DNA from 4 places in the Embleya sp. NPDC001921 genome. Region 4 is predicted to be linked to each of the others. Evidence: riboswitches for the same ligand, from Rfam matches in the RefSeq annotation. Region 4 holds a riboswitch; each other region holds the start of a gene.
What was found. A riboswitch is a leader RNA that binds a small molecule or an ion and turns the genes downstream of it on or off. The one in region 4 is predicted to bind cyclic di-AMP.
Positions count from the first base shown of each region.

Region 1 (3,081 bases), on a different contig from region 4:
CGGCGAAGGTGCCCATCGCCAGGCGCATCGCGCCGAAGCCCAGCCGGTTGATCGTCAGTTCCCCGCCGAGGGGGAAGGTCTTGATGCTCATGACGCTCATGCTGTCCGCCGCCACAACGCCCGGCGAGTTCGTGGCAGCAAGCTGCCACACTGGCGGGATGCGGAACGAAGAGGTGTTCTCGGTACGCGGAGACGCGGAGCTGACCGCGCGCGCAGGTCATCTCTTCGAGTCCGCGCGGACCGAATTCCTGTGCGCAGCCCGGGACCTCGGGACCTGGTCGCACCCGGGAGCCAGGGCCGCGATCCGTGATCGCATGCGCGCCGCGGATCCTGCCGGGTTCACCCCGCGGAAGCTGCTCAGCCCGGTGGCACTCGCCGACGAGGAGGCCCGCGCGCACCTGCGGATGGTACGGAGCAAGGGCGCTCTCGTTCGGATCAGCCGTTCGCCGCTGCCGCACGAGACCATCCTCATCGACCGGCGAGTGATGATTCTCGCCGGCCTGGAGACCCCCACCGGCCGCGAGTACACGGTGACGACCTCGCAGATCCTGGTCGACGGAGTCCACTCGCTGTTCCGGGCGATCTGGGACACGGCCGTCGATCTCGAAACCTACCTGCACAGCGACGTCCCGCACCTCGACGCCGACGGCCGCCGAATCCTCGAAGCCCTCGGCTCGGGCCTCACCGACGCATCGGCGGCAAAACGCCTCGGCGTCTCGCTGCGCACCTACCGGCGGCGCGTGGCCGAACTGATGGCCGAACTCGAGGCCGGCTCCCGCTTCCAGGCCGGACTGCGAGCCGGCGAGCTGGGGCTGTCCCACTGAATCCCGGGTGGCCGCGGCCGTTTGGCGATCGGAGCGGGCCGGCGTAGCGGCGGCGGATGCGTCGAGGGTCCGTGCAGGGTGCACGGAAGGCGCAGGGCCGGGTGGCGGGGCGTCGGGTGCCGATGGGCCGTGGACTTCGCCGTCGTGCCCCTGGTGGTTCGACTGCCGCACTCGCGACACCGCAGCGGCTCACCGCCGGCCTGCATACGTTCAGTGACATACAGACAGTTGGGTCACTCGTCGTTTCCAGCGACCAATTACACCAAAGCGACCCAGGGTCGACTTTAGGGAATTCAAGACTTTTTCCGCTGAAATAAGGAAAAGGAAACGGTCGGTATGGTAAAGGTTTGGCAATGCGGAGATCACTGGTGAGGACCGTGACACTCCTGTGACTAATGTTCTATGAAAGGCGATCGGTTCCACGTCGACCAACCCGTTCGGCACGATCGCCTCCGCCGAATTCGGGGACGCGTTTCGGTGACGGTGGGTGACCATCGTCGTCGCGACGAGGAACCGGAACCGGGGACCCTCGCAGTCCCTGGGGTGAATCGGTGCTCCGGCACCGTAGGGCGCCTTCTTCCGCCCGAACCCGTCAGCCAACCCGGTAGGCGGCCGAGGAAGGAGACCCGCCACCCATGGCGTCACAACATCGTTCCGGGCAGCACCGCAAGCCCAAACCGCGCACCGCCGTGCGTACCGCGGCCACCGTCGTCACGGCCGCCGCGACGATGACCGGCGTGATGACCTTCGCCGGCACCGCGAGCGCGGATCCCGCGCAGTCGTTCCAGCAGACCAAGGAACGCGTCAACCAGTTGCACAGCGACGTGATCAAGGCCACCGACGCCGCCAACGGCGTCGACGAGCAGATCACCAGGCAGCAGGCCGCCACGAACCAGACCCAGACCCGGATCGCCGAGGAACAGGCAGCACTGAACGCCCTGCGCGACCAGATCGGCGTCCTGGCGGCCAACCAGTACCGCAGCGGCGGCCTGCCGCCGTCGCTCTCGCTCGCGCTCAGCGGCGACCCCGAAGGCTTCCTGCAGAAGTCACAGATGATGTCCCAGCTCGACGGCCAACAGGCCGCCAAGCTGAAGCAGATCGCGGCGCAGGCCCGAGCTCTCCAGCAGGACCGCACCGAGGCCTCCTCGCAGCTCGCGGAACTGGAGAAGCTGCGCACCGAGCTGAACAAGAACAAGACCGAGATCCAGACCAAGCTCTCCGAGGCCCAGCGGCTGCTGAACACGCTCACCGAGCAGCAGAAGAAGGAAGTCCTCGACTCGAACGAGCACAAGAACGACGCCGCCGCACGCGGCGAGACCGATCGCAGTTCGCGGGACAAGCCGGACACACCGCCGCCGGCGAGCAACGTCCCCGTCTCCGGCCGGGCCGCAGCCGCGGTCGCGTTCGCGAAGGCCCAGATCGGCAAGCCGTACTCGCCTCGGGCCGTGGGTCCCGGCTCCTACGACTGCTCCGGGCTGACCCAGGCTTCCTGGAAGGCCGCCAACGTCTCGCTCAGCCGCACCACGTGGACCCAGGTCAACGACGGCCCGCGGATCTCCAAGGACGCACTGCAGCCGGGTGACCTGGTGTTCTACTACTCGGACAACTCGCACGTGGGCATCTACATCGGCGGCGGCCAGATCGTGCACGCCCCGCGCCCGGGCAAGAACGTGACCATAGCGCCGGTCTTCTCGATGGAGTTCTACGCGGCCGTTCGACCCGGTTAGACCCATCGGCCGCGCGCCGAGCCCTCCACGACGTCCTCCCCCGGACGCACTCCGACAGGCCCACCCGGCGAGCGTCGGCCGAACGCGCACGCGCGTCAGGACAGCCGCGAGGTCCGTATCGACCCGCGGCTGTCCGGCCTGCGGATGCGGGGAACCAGGCACCGAGCGCCGACGTCCCATCACCATGGCCGAGTCGAATGCACGACCACCCGCCACCCGGACGATCATCGTCGTCACCGCCGCACTGATCGCCGCCGCCTGCGTCGGGATCGCCCTGTGGCTCCTGCTCGCGGGAGACGACGACGACAACCCCACCGCGGGAGAGCCGATCCGAACGGCGTCCGATACTCCGGTCACCGCATCGGTCACCACTCCCGTCCCCGCGCCCTCCGCCGGCTCCACCGGAACTCCGGTCACCCCGAGCACTACGCCACCGGGCACCACACCACCAGGCACCCGACCGCCCGCCACGCCCTCCACCGGCCGCCTCGACACGCGAACCATCTCCTTCACCGACGCCCGCGGCCTCC
Region 1 covers NZ_JBSFEO010000006.1:155,467-158,547, forward strand. The annotation lists gene ACWCPW_RS09305 (oxidoreductase) at 1-91, opposite strand, end outside; gene ACWCPW_RS09310 (DNA-binding response regulator) at 159-824, shown strand; cyclic di-AMP (ydaO/yuaA leader) riboswitch at 1,313-1,450, shown strand; gene ACWCPW_RS09315 (NlpC/P60 family protein) at 1,460-2,551, shown strand; gene ACWCPW_RS09320 (hypothetical protein) at 2,736-3,081, shown strand, end outside.
Region 1: linked by a shared signal. The riboswitch ahead of ACWCPW_RS09315 (NlpC/P60 family protein) and the one ahead of ACWCPW_RS13225 (NlpC/P60 family protein) in region 4 are both predicted to bind cyclic di-AMP.

Region 2 (3,081 bases), on a different contig from region 4:
CCCGGCTCGAACGGGGCCATCCCCTCGAACGCCGACACCGCGACCACGTGCGCCTTCGTCATGGCCGCATCCCAAGGAGGAGCGCACCGGCGACCCGGGGCCGGATTCCGCACCGGCCCGCGAGCGGGCGGCCCCGAGCCGATCGCTACCGTACGCGGATGGACAACGCTGTCGTGCGCAGCCCGTCGGCCCAGGTCGCGGCGCGGGCCGACGCTCCCGATCCGGGCCGCGTCCGGGGCGCCGCCCAGGTGGTCACCGACGTCCTCCAGCCGCGCAACACCATCCTGGCCGGGCTGTCCGGCTTCGGCGCGCTCGTCGCCCAGTCGTGGACCGGCGCCGGGTGGGGGCTGTTCGCGGCACTGTGCGCGGGCATCGTCCCGGCCGGGTACATCGAGTGGGAGCGTCGCCGCGGTACCTGGGGCGACCGTCACGTGGTGGACCGCCGGCAGCGTCCGCGCGTCTTCGCGGTGATCCTGGCCTCGATCGGCGTCGGCGCGGCGGTCATGCTCGGCGCCGGCGCGCCGTCCCGGCTGGTGTTCGCGATGTTCGCGCTGTGGGGCATGACGGTGGTGCTGCTGGTGGTGAACGCGGCGTGGAAGATCAGCGTCGACTGCGCGGTCGCGTCCGGCATCGTCGCGCTGCTCGCCGTCGCGGGCGGACCGTGGTGGTCGACCGGTTTTCTCGCGGTCGGTGTCGTGTGCTGGTCGCGTGTGGCACTGCGTCACCACACCGTCGCGCAAGCCGTGGCCGGTGCGCTCTTGGGCGCCGCCACCGGGGCATCTGTGGTTTTGGGCTGACAGATATCGGTACATATCGGACCATCTTCGAGTGCTTCTATGGCGCACGTCACATGTCGGGTACCGATGGTCAGCAGTTCGTACGCACCGTGAACCGTCTTTCCGCGATTGCTGCCTGGAGTAATCGGGATATCCACGCTGCGTCATCGAATCGGGCACAATGCGTACGCTTCTCGGGACTTTAGGTCCCGTTATTCCCCCCTTCCGACCTGATTCGTCGGTTTCGGCGAAACGTGATGTTTGGATCCGAGTCGGGGGTGTGCGTAGTTTGGTGCTTCGCCACACCGGTCCGGTGCTCGGCGAAATGGTCTCCCGGTTCGCCGAATCCTGCCGCCGGAGCGAGGCCACGGTACGAAACCCGAAAGGCAGGAGCGGGGGAACCAAGTGGAATGCCGTCCCGGGCGTCCGTGACACGGACGCCCATCACGACGGCTTGGGGTGAAGCCGTGCCCGTCCCTTCCTCAGGAGGGCCGAACACGGCCGGGCGAGACTCTCCAGCCCGAATCCGACAGCTCACTTCGTAGGCGTGGGAGAAGGAAAAATCTTCGTGCAGTCGTTCATCACCCCTGCCCGCATGCCCAAGAAGACGCGTCTCGCGCTGACCCTCGGCATGGCCGGCGCGATCGTCGCCGCCCCGCTGGTCACCGGTCTCGCCACCGCCAACGCCGCCTCCGTCTCCACCTGGGACAAGGTCGCCATGCTCGAGAGCTCGGGCAACTGGCACATCAACACCGGCAACGGTTTCTACGGTGGTCTGCAGTTCACCATCAGCACCTGGAACGAGTTCGGCGGTCAGCAGTACGCCCCGCGTGCCGACCTGGCCACCAAGGACCAGCAGATCGCCATCGCCGAGAAGGTTCTCGCCGTACAGGGTCCCGGCGCCTGGCCGAACACCTCCGGCCCGGCGGGCCTGACCAAGGGCAGCGCCGCTCCGGCCGTCTCGCCCGGCACCAAGTCCACGGTGAAGGTCACCCCGAAGGCCGCCGAGCCGGCCGAGTCCGCTTCGGAGACCACTGCGGCCCCGAAGATCGAGGTCGTCCCGGCGGCCGAGACGAAGTCCGCGTCGACCACCACCTCGTACTCCGTGGTCAAGGGCGACACGCTCTCCAAGATCGCCGCCGCCAAGGATGTCGAGGGCGGCTGGTACAAGCTGTACGCCGACAACCGCTCGGTGATCGGTGGCAACCCGAACGTCATCCAGATCGGTCAGAAGCTCTCGCTCTCCGGCAAGGCCTCGGCCTCGACCGAGTCCGGCAGCACCAAGACCGAGACCGCTCCGGCGGCGCCGAAGACCGAGACCAAGGCCACGGCGTCCGTGAAGGTCGCGCCGAAGACCGAGGTCAAGGAGAAGGCCCCGGTCGCGGCCAAGGAGTCCTCGGTCAAGGCCGAGTCCACCACGGCCAACGCGTCCGGTTACGTCGCTCCCGTGAAGGGCGGCCTGGGCACCGCGTTCGGCACCGGCGGCAAGCTGTGGTCCAGCGGCAGCCACACCGGCCAGGACTTCGTGGCCGCCACCGGCACCTCGGTGAAGGCGATCACCTCGGGCACCGTGGTCAAGGCCGGCAACGGCGGCGCCTACGGCAACGAGATCGTGATCAAGCACGCGGACGGCAAGTACTCGCAGTACGCCCACCTGTCCAGCATCGGCGTGCGCGTCGGCGCCACGGTGAGCACCGGTCAGCAGATCGGCCTCTCCGGCGCGACCGGCAACGTGACCGGCCCGCACCTGCACTTCGAGATCCGCACCACGCCGAACTACGGCAGCGGCATCAACCCGGTCACCTACCTGCGCGCGCACGGCGTCAACCTCTGAGCCGAGCGTCATCAGGCGGTAACCACACCGCGATAGCCACAACAACGCGGTAGCCGTACCAGGGCCGGGCCCGTCGACCAAGTGTCGACGGGCCCGGCCCTTTTCGGCGTCCCCACCCCTGCGGACGCCGAAGTCCCCGGCGGAGCGCGCCGATCAGCCGCGCGCCGGGTAGCGCTTGGGCAGCGGCAGCCCACGTGCGGCCATCAACTCCCGCAGCCGGTCCGGGTAGTCGGTGATCAGACCGTCCACGCCGTCGTCCATCAGCTTGGCCATGGTCGCCGGGTCGTCGACGGTCCACGGCACGACCTTGATGCCCGCCGCGTGCGCCCGGGCGACCATGTCGCGGGTCACGTAGGGACGGTAGTTCGGGTCGGTGACCTTGCCGTTCTGCGGGAAGCCGTGCACGGGCGAGAACGTGCCGGCGCCGAACGACTTGATCGCGCGCAGCGGATCGCCGCCGAAGTCGTCGAT
Region 2 covers NZ_JBSFEO010000011.1:60,845-63,925, reverse strand. The annotation lists gene ACWCPW_RS15475 (hypothetical protein) at 1-62, opposite strand, end outside; gene ACWCPW_RS15470 (hypothetical protein) at 159-797, shown strand; cyclic di-AMP (ydaO/yuaA leader) riboswitch at 1,144-1,339, shown strand; gene ACWCPW_RS15465 (transglycosylase family protein) at 1,372-2,610, shown strand; gene ACWCPW_RS15460 (glycerophosphodiester phosphodiesterase family protein) at 2,764-3,081, opposite strand, start outside.
Region 2: linked by a shared signal. The riboswitch ahead of ACWCPW_RS15465 (transglycosylase family protein) and the one ahead of ACWCPW_RS13225 (NlpC/P60 family protein) in region 4 are both predicted to bind cyclic di-AMP.

Region 3 (3,081 bases), on a different contig from region 4:
CGCGCGCTCCGACCGTCGTCGGAGGGCACGGCGCCGAAAGCGCGTCCCACTATGCGGTTGTGTCACCTTCGCCGGAGCACGGGTGCGCCGGCCGCGGCGGTGTGCCGGTTCGATCAGGCCGGGCGGGTGGCGCCGGCGATCGGCATGGTGTTGATCGAGGCGATCTCGACCGTCTTGCGCGGGTTGGGCGCGTGCACCATCTTGCCGTCGCCGATGTAGATGCCGACGTGGCTGATGCCCGAGTAGAAGAACACCAGGTCGCCGGGCTGCAGGTTGGCGACCGACACGCGCGTGTCGGCGGCGAACTGGTCGTTGGTCACCCGCGGCAGCGAGATGCCCGCGGACTTGTACGCGGCCTGGACCAGACCCGAGCAGTCGTACGCGTTCGGGCCGGTGGCGCCGTACACGTACGGCTTGCCGATCTGCGCCTTGGCGAAGGCCACGGCCTGGGCGGCCTTGCTGCTCGACGCGGTCGAGGAGCCGCCGGCCGGCGCCTGGTTGCCCTTCGAGCCGCCGGTGGCGGGCTTGGCGGCGGGCTTGACCGACACGTCGGCCGAGGGCTTGCTCGCCGGCTTGGGGGTGGTCTTGCCGGGCGTGACGGAGGTCTTGGGCTGGACCTGGATGCTCGGCTTGGCGGGCGCGGCGGCCTTGGGCGCCTCGGGCGCCGAGCCGTCCAGCCGCAGGGCCTGGCCGATCTCGATCAGGTCCGGGCCGGAGAGCAGCACGTCGCGGTTGAGCTCGTACAGGCTCTGCCAGCCGCCGTCGACCTGGTTGGTCTGGGCGAGCCGGAACAGCGTGTCGCCGGCCTGGACCACGTAGCGCGCCTTGTCGGCGGCCGTGGCGGCCTCCGGCGCGGCGGGCGCGTCCTGGACCGGGGCCGCGTCGACCGCGGCGGTGGGGACCGCCGACAGCACGGCGGAGGGGGACTGCTCGGAGGTGGAGGGGGCCTGCGCCTGGGCGGTACCGGCGGTGGCGACCGGGATCACGACACCCATGCCGGCGATGCCCACCGCCGCGACGAAGCGGCGGACGTTGGTGGGTCGAGCTGCGCGATGGCGAGCGTTTGTGGACAGCATGAAATGGGGTCCTCTCCTGTCGCCTACGAGGTGAGCTGTCGGATTCGGACTGGAGCAGCCCGGTCGCGTTATGCGACTTCACCCCTAGCCGTCACCGGAACGATCCCGGCCACGGCGATTCACCTGGTTCCCCCGCTCCCGTCGGATTCTTCGATGTAGACCTCCCGCTGCCGGCGACGGGATTCGGCGTACCGGCGACAGGGTTCACCCGAAAGGTGAATCGGCGAGAAAGGTAGGCAATGCGGATGGGAGATCACAACCGAAACGCCGACTCCGCCCTGCGGGTAAAGGCGGAATAAATGCGACATCTCTCCCGGCTTCGGCTCCGGTGCACCGGTGATGACGAGGGGATATCTCGGAGAGTGGTGTGATCGTGCGGTAACGGAAAATAGTCGAGACTCGTCGCGAAGTGCGGGAAATGAATTGCGGCTCGAAGTCGGCTATATAATTTATGTCCGTTTTATCCATGCGGCCTACATCACATTTCGGGCAACCGGTCGACTGGTCATGCCGGACATGCCGTTGATCCACCGATCTGCGCCCGCGCCGGCGCCCCTGCCCCGCCGCGCCGGTCGGCCCCGGGTGACCGGCGGCGCGGGCGCCATCCGCGGGGACGAGGCATCGCCGGGGGTGGGTCAGCCGGTGAACACCTCCACCAGCGACCAGATCGCCAGCCCGAGCATGCACAGGCCGCCGATCCGCTGCACCGTTTGCAGCGGGAGGCGCTTGGCGATGAACCGCCCGGCGAGCAGGGCCAACGCGGACACCGACATCAGGGCCGCGGCCGAGCCGATCGCGGTGGACCAAGTGCCGTTCGTGGCGGCCAGGTTGGCCGTGGTGATCTGGGTGAGGTCGCCCCATTCGCCGATGAACACGGCCATGAAGGCGGTCGAGAAGACCGGCCGGAAGCCGGTCACGCTCTTGCCCGCGGTGTTCTCGTCGTCCTCGCCGGCACCGCCGCGCAACAACATGAACGCCCCGAAGCCGAACAGGGCGGCGGAGACGAGCTTGACGATCCAGCCCGGGAGCAGTCCGAGCAGGCCGCCCGCGCCGACGGCGAGGGCCACGTGCACGACGAACGCGGTCGAGGTGCCGAACCACACGTAGAGCGGACGCATGCGGGTGCCCATGGCAAGCGACGCGAACATCGTCTTGTCCGGGAGTTCGGCGAGGAAGATCAGCCCGAAGGCGGTCAGGATCGCCAGAAGGTCGAGGTGCATTCCGGGTGGCTTTCTGCGAGAGCCGGGCCCCGGGTCTTCACGAAGCGCCGCACGGCAACCGGAGGACCACTCGGCCCGGCACGACGGGGTGCACCCACGAGAAGACGAGGATGCGTCGATGCCTGGCCGAAGGTCTCGCCCACCCGTGTCGACCACGGGCCCGGCCACCGGGAGTCCGAGGACTCCAGCATGTCGACGACCGGTTCACGGGGCTACTCCCCTTCGCGGTCACGACCCTACCGCACCCGGCGGCGGCACCGGCCGGTCCGCGCCCCGGCGCACCGGGCCGTTTCGACGCCCACGACGACCCGTCTGCCCACGACGGGACGCCTACGGCGACCCGTCCGCCCACGACGACCCGTCCTCGCCCAGGACCCGGGCCAACGACCAGCGCAACTGCGTCTCGTCCAGCGTCGTGCCCAGCGTCAACACCTGCAGCATCGTCCCGTCCAGTACGGCGAGCGCCGCGGCGGCGGCGCGCGGTCCCACCCGGACGGACAGGAAGTCGCCGACGCCCTCGACCCAGGCCAGGGCGAACCCGCGCAGCTCCGGGCTGCGGGCGGCGGCCAGGTACAGCTCGTACTCGACCAGCGCGCGCGAGCGGTCCGCGAGGTATTCCGCGGTGAGCGCGGTGAGCACCCCGGGCAGGTCGTCCGCGTCCCGAGCCCGCCGCACCCACTCCTCCAGCAGCCGCACCGTCTCCGCCGACGCGTGCGCGAGCGCGGCGGCGACCAGGTCGTCGAGCGAGGCGAAGTAGTACGTGGTCGCTCCCAACGGGACACCCG
Region 3 covers NZ_JBSFEO010000012.1:46,119-49,199, forward strand. The annotation lists gene ACWCPW_RS16470 (NlpC/P60 family protein) at 114-1,076, opposite strand; cyclic di-AMP (ydaO/yuaA leader) riboswitch at 1,083-1,239, opposite strand; gene ACWCPW_RS16475 (TMEM165/GDT1 family protein) at 1,712-2,296, opposite strand; gene ACWCPW_RS16480 (TetR/AcrR family transcriptional regulator) at 2,627-3,081, opposite strand, start outside.
Region 3: linked by a shared signal. The riboswitch ahead of ACWCPW_RS16470 (NlpC/P60 family protein) and the one ahead of ACWCPW_RS13225 (NlpC/P60 family protein) in region 4 are both predicted to bind cyclic di-AMP.

Region 4 (3,081 bases):
GACATGGTCACCGTCTTCGTCCGCGACCGCGGACCCGGCTTCGACCCGGACGCGGTGCCCGCCGACCGGCTCGGTGTGCGAGAGTCCGTTCTCGGGCGCATGCGCCGCAACGGGGGCGCCGCGAACATCCGCAGCGAACCCGGCGAGGGCACCGAGGTCGAGCTGGAGATGCGCCGAGCCGAGGCCGGCCGGGCCGCTGTGGGAAGGACGAACACGTGAACGCCACCGAGACGAGCACCGAGCACCCCGAGGACGCGCCCCGTACCCGGGTGGTCCTGGTCGACGACCACCGGATGTTCCGGACCGGCGTGCGCGCCGAGATCGGCGAGGCGGTCGAGGTGGTCGGCGAGGCCGACGACGTCGCGAGCGCGGTGGCCGTGGTCACCGAGACCCGTCCCGAGGTGGTCCTGCTCGACGTGCACCTGCCCGGCGGCGGCGGGGTCGAGGTGCTGCGCCGGTGCGCGTCGTTGATCCCGGCCGTGCGCTTTTTGGCGCTTTCCGTCTCGGACGCGGCCGAGGACGTGATCGGGGTGATCCGCGGCGGCGCCCGGGGGTATGTGACCAAGTCGATCACCGGCGACGAGTTGATCCGCGCGATCGGCCGGGTCGGCGAGGGCGACGCGGTGTTCTCGCCGCGTCTGGCGGGCTTCGTGCTGGACGCGTTCGCGGCCACCGACGTGCCGCCGATCGACGAGGACCTGGACCGGCTCACCCAGCGCGAGCGCGAGGTGCTGCGGCTGATCGCGCGCGGCTACGCGTACAAGGAGATCGCCCGGCGGCTGGTCATCTCGGTCAAGACGGTGGAGACCCATGTGTCCGCCGTACTGCGCAAGTTGCAGCTTTCCAACCGGCACGAACTGACCCGCTGGGCGACCGACCGTCGGCTGGTCTGACCCGGACCGCGGCACCCGGCACACACGACGGCGCCCGTCCTCGGAACGAATCCGAGGACGGGCGCCGTCGAGGTGTCGCCGGTGTCCGGTGGGCCTAGCCGGGTCGAATGGCCGCGAGGAACGGCATCGAGTCCAGCGGCGCCTTGGTCACGGTCTTGCCCGGGCGCGGGGCGTGCACGATCTGGCCGTTGCCGATGTACATGCCCACGTGCCGGTTGTCCGAGTAGAAGAACACCAGGTCGCCCGGCTGGAGGGCGCTCTTGGCGATCTTGGGACCGTCGTTGATCTGGGTCCAGGTGGTGCGGCTGAGCGAGACGTTCGCCGCCTTCCAGGACGCCTGGGTCAGGCCCGAGCAGTCGTACGAGCCGGGGCCCTCGGCGCCGGAGACGTACGGCTTGCCGATCTGCGCCAACGCGAAGCTGATCGCGGCCTGGGCCCGACCGGAGGCCGGGATGTTGGTCGCCGGCGGCGGTGTGTCCGGCTTGTCCCGCGAACTGCGGTCCGGCGTACGCGAGGTGTCGTTCGCGTGCTCGTCCGAGTCGAGGACTTCCTTCTTCTGCTGCTCGGTGAGCGTGTTCAGCAGCCGCTGGGCCTCGGAGAGCTTGGCCTGGATGTCGGCCTTGTTCTTGTTCAGCTCGGTGCGCAGCTTCTCCAGTTCCGCGAGCTGCGAGGAGGCCTCGGTGCGGTCCTGCTGGAGAACTCGGGCCTGCGCCGCGATCTGCTTCAGCTTCGCGGCCTGCTGGCCGTCGAGCTGGGACATCATCTGCGACTTCTGCAGGTAACCCTCGGGGTCGCCGCTGAGCGCGAGCGAGAGCGACGGCGGCAGGCCGCCGCTGCGGTACTGGTTCGCCGCCAGGACACCGATCTGGTCGCGCAGGGCGTTCAGCGCGGTCTGTTCCTCGGTGATCCGGGCCTGCGTCTGGTTCGCGGTGCCCTGCTGCTTGGTGATCTGCTCCTCGACGCCGTTGGCGGCGTCGGTGGCCTTGACCACGTCGCTGTGCAACTGGTTGACGCGTTCCTTGGTCTGCTGGAACGACTGCGCGGGATCCGCGCTCGCGGTGCCGGCGAAGGTCATCACGCCGGTCATCGTCGCGGCGGCCGTGACGACGGTCGCTGCGGTACGCACGGCGGTGCGCGGCTTGGGCTTGCGGTGCTGCCCGGGTCGACGTTGGGACGCCACTGGTGGCGGGTCTCCTTCCTCGGCCGCCTACCGGGTTAGCTGACGGGTTCGGGCGGAAGAAGGCGCCCTACGGTGCCGGAGCACCGATTCACCCCAGGGACTGCGAGGGTCCCCGGTTCCGGCTTCTCGTCGCGACGACGATGGTCACCCACCGTCACCGAAACGCGTCCCCGAATTCGGCGGAGGCGATCGTGTCGACCGGGTGGCCGACGTCGAGCCGATCGCCTGTCGCAGAACACTAGCCACAGGCGTGTCAAGGTCATCACCATTGGCCTCTGCATTACCAAAACTTTACCAATGTCGCCGTTTCCTTCTCCCCGTATCACGGGAAAAGCGCCCGGATTCCCGAAAGTCGATCTTGGGCCGTTTTGGCGAGCATTGCCGGCGTATGACCAGCCGGAAGGTCCCTTATCGGGTGCCGGCTAAGCTGCGACCCGCAACGACGGCGGCGTCCCGGGCGCCGCGCGAGGAGCCGACGAGGAGTTGTACGACGTGGATGTTCTGCGCCAGATCCTGCTGGTCTTGCACATCGTGGGCATCGCGTCCCTGCTCGGCGGCGTTCTCACCCAGATGTCCGGGCTGCGCGCCGGCGACGTGCGGATCGTGCCCGCGATGACGCACGGTGCGCTGACCATGCTCGTCACCGGCCTGGCGCTGGTCGGGGTGGTCCAGGCGGGCCTGGACCGGGACGTGGACAACGCCAAGATCGGCACCAAGCTGGTGATCCTGCTGGCGATCCTGCTGCTGGTCTGGGGCAACCGCGCCGCGGACCGGGTCTCCCCCAAGGTCCTCGGCGCGATCGGCCTGCTGACCGTGGCGAACATCGCCATCGCCGTGATGTGGACCTGAGCCGGCGCCGAACCCGCCGGCCCACCTCCCGGGCGGGTCGCCGACGCGCCCTAGCGGGTGTCCACCACCCGGAACACCTCGGCCATCCGCCCCGCGCCCAGCCCGAATCGCAGGGCATTGCGACCGAGCATGCGGGTGACCTCCTCACGCAGCCCGGAC
Region 4 covers NZ_JBSFEO010000009.1:105,172-108,252, forward strand. The annotation lists gene ACWCPW_RS13215 (ATP-binding protein) at 1-219, shown strand, start outside; gene ACWCPW_RS13220 (LuxR C-terminal-related transcriptional regulator) at 216-893, shown strand; gene ACWCPW_RS13225 (NlpC/P60 family protein) at 988-2,073, opposite strand; cyclic di-AMP (ydaO/yuaA leader) riboswitch at 2,083-2,220, opposite strand; gene ACWCPW_RS13230 (hypothetical protein) at 2,566-2,922, shown strand; gene ACWCPW_RS13235 (PIG-L deacetylase family protein) at 2,973-3,081, opposite strand, start outside.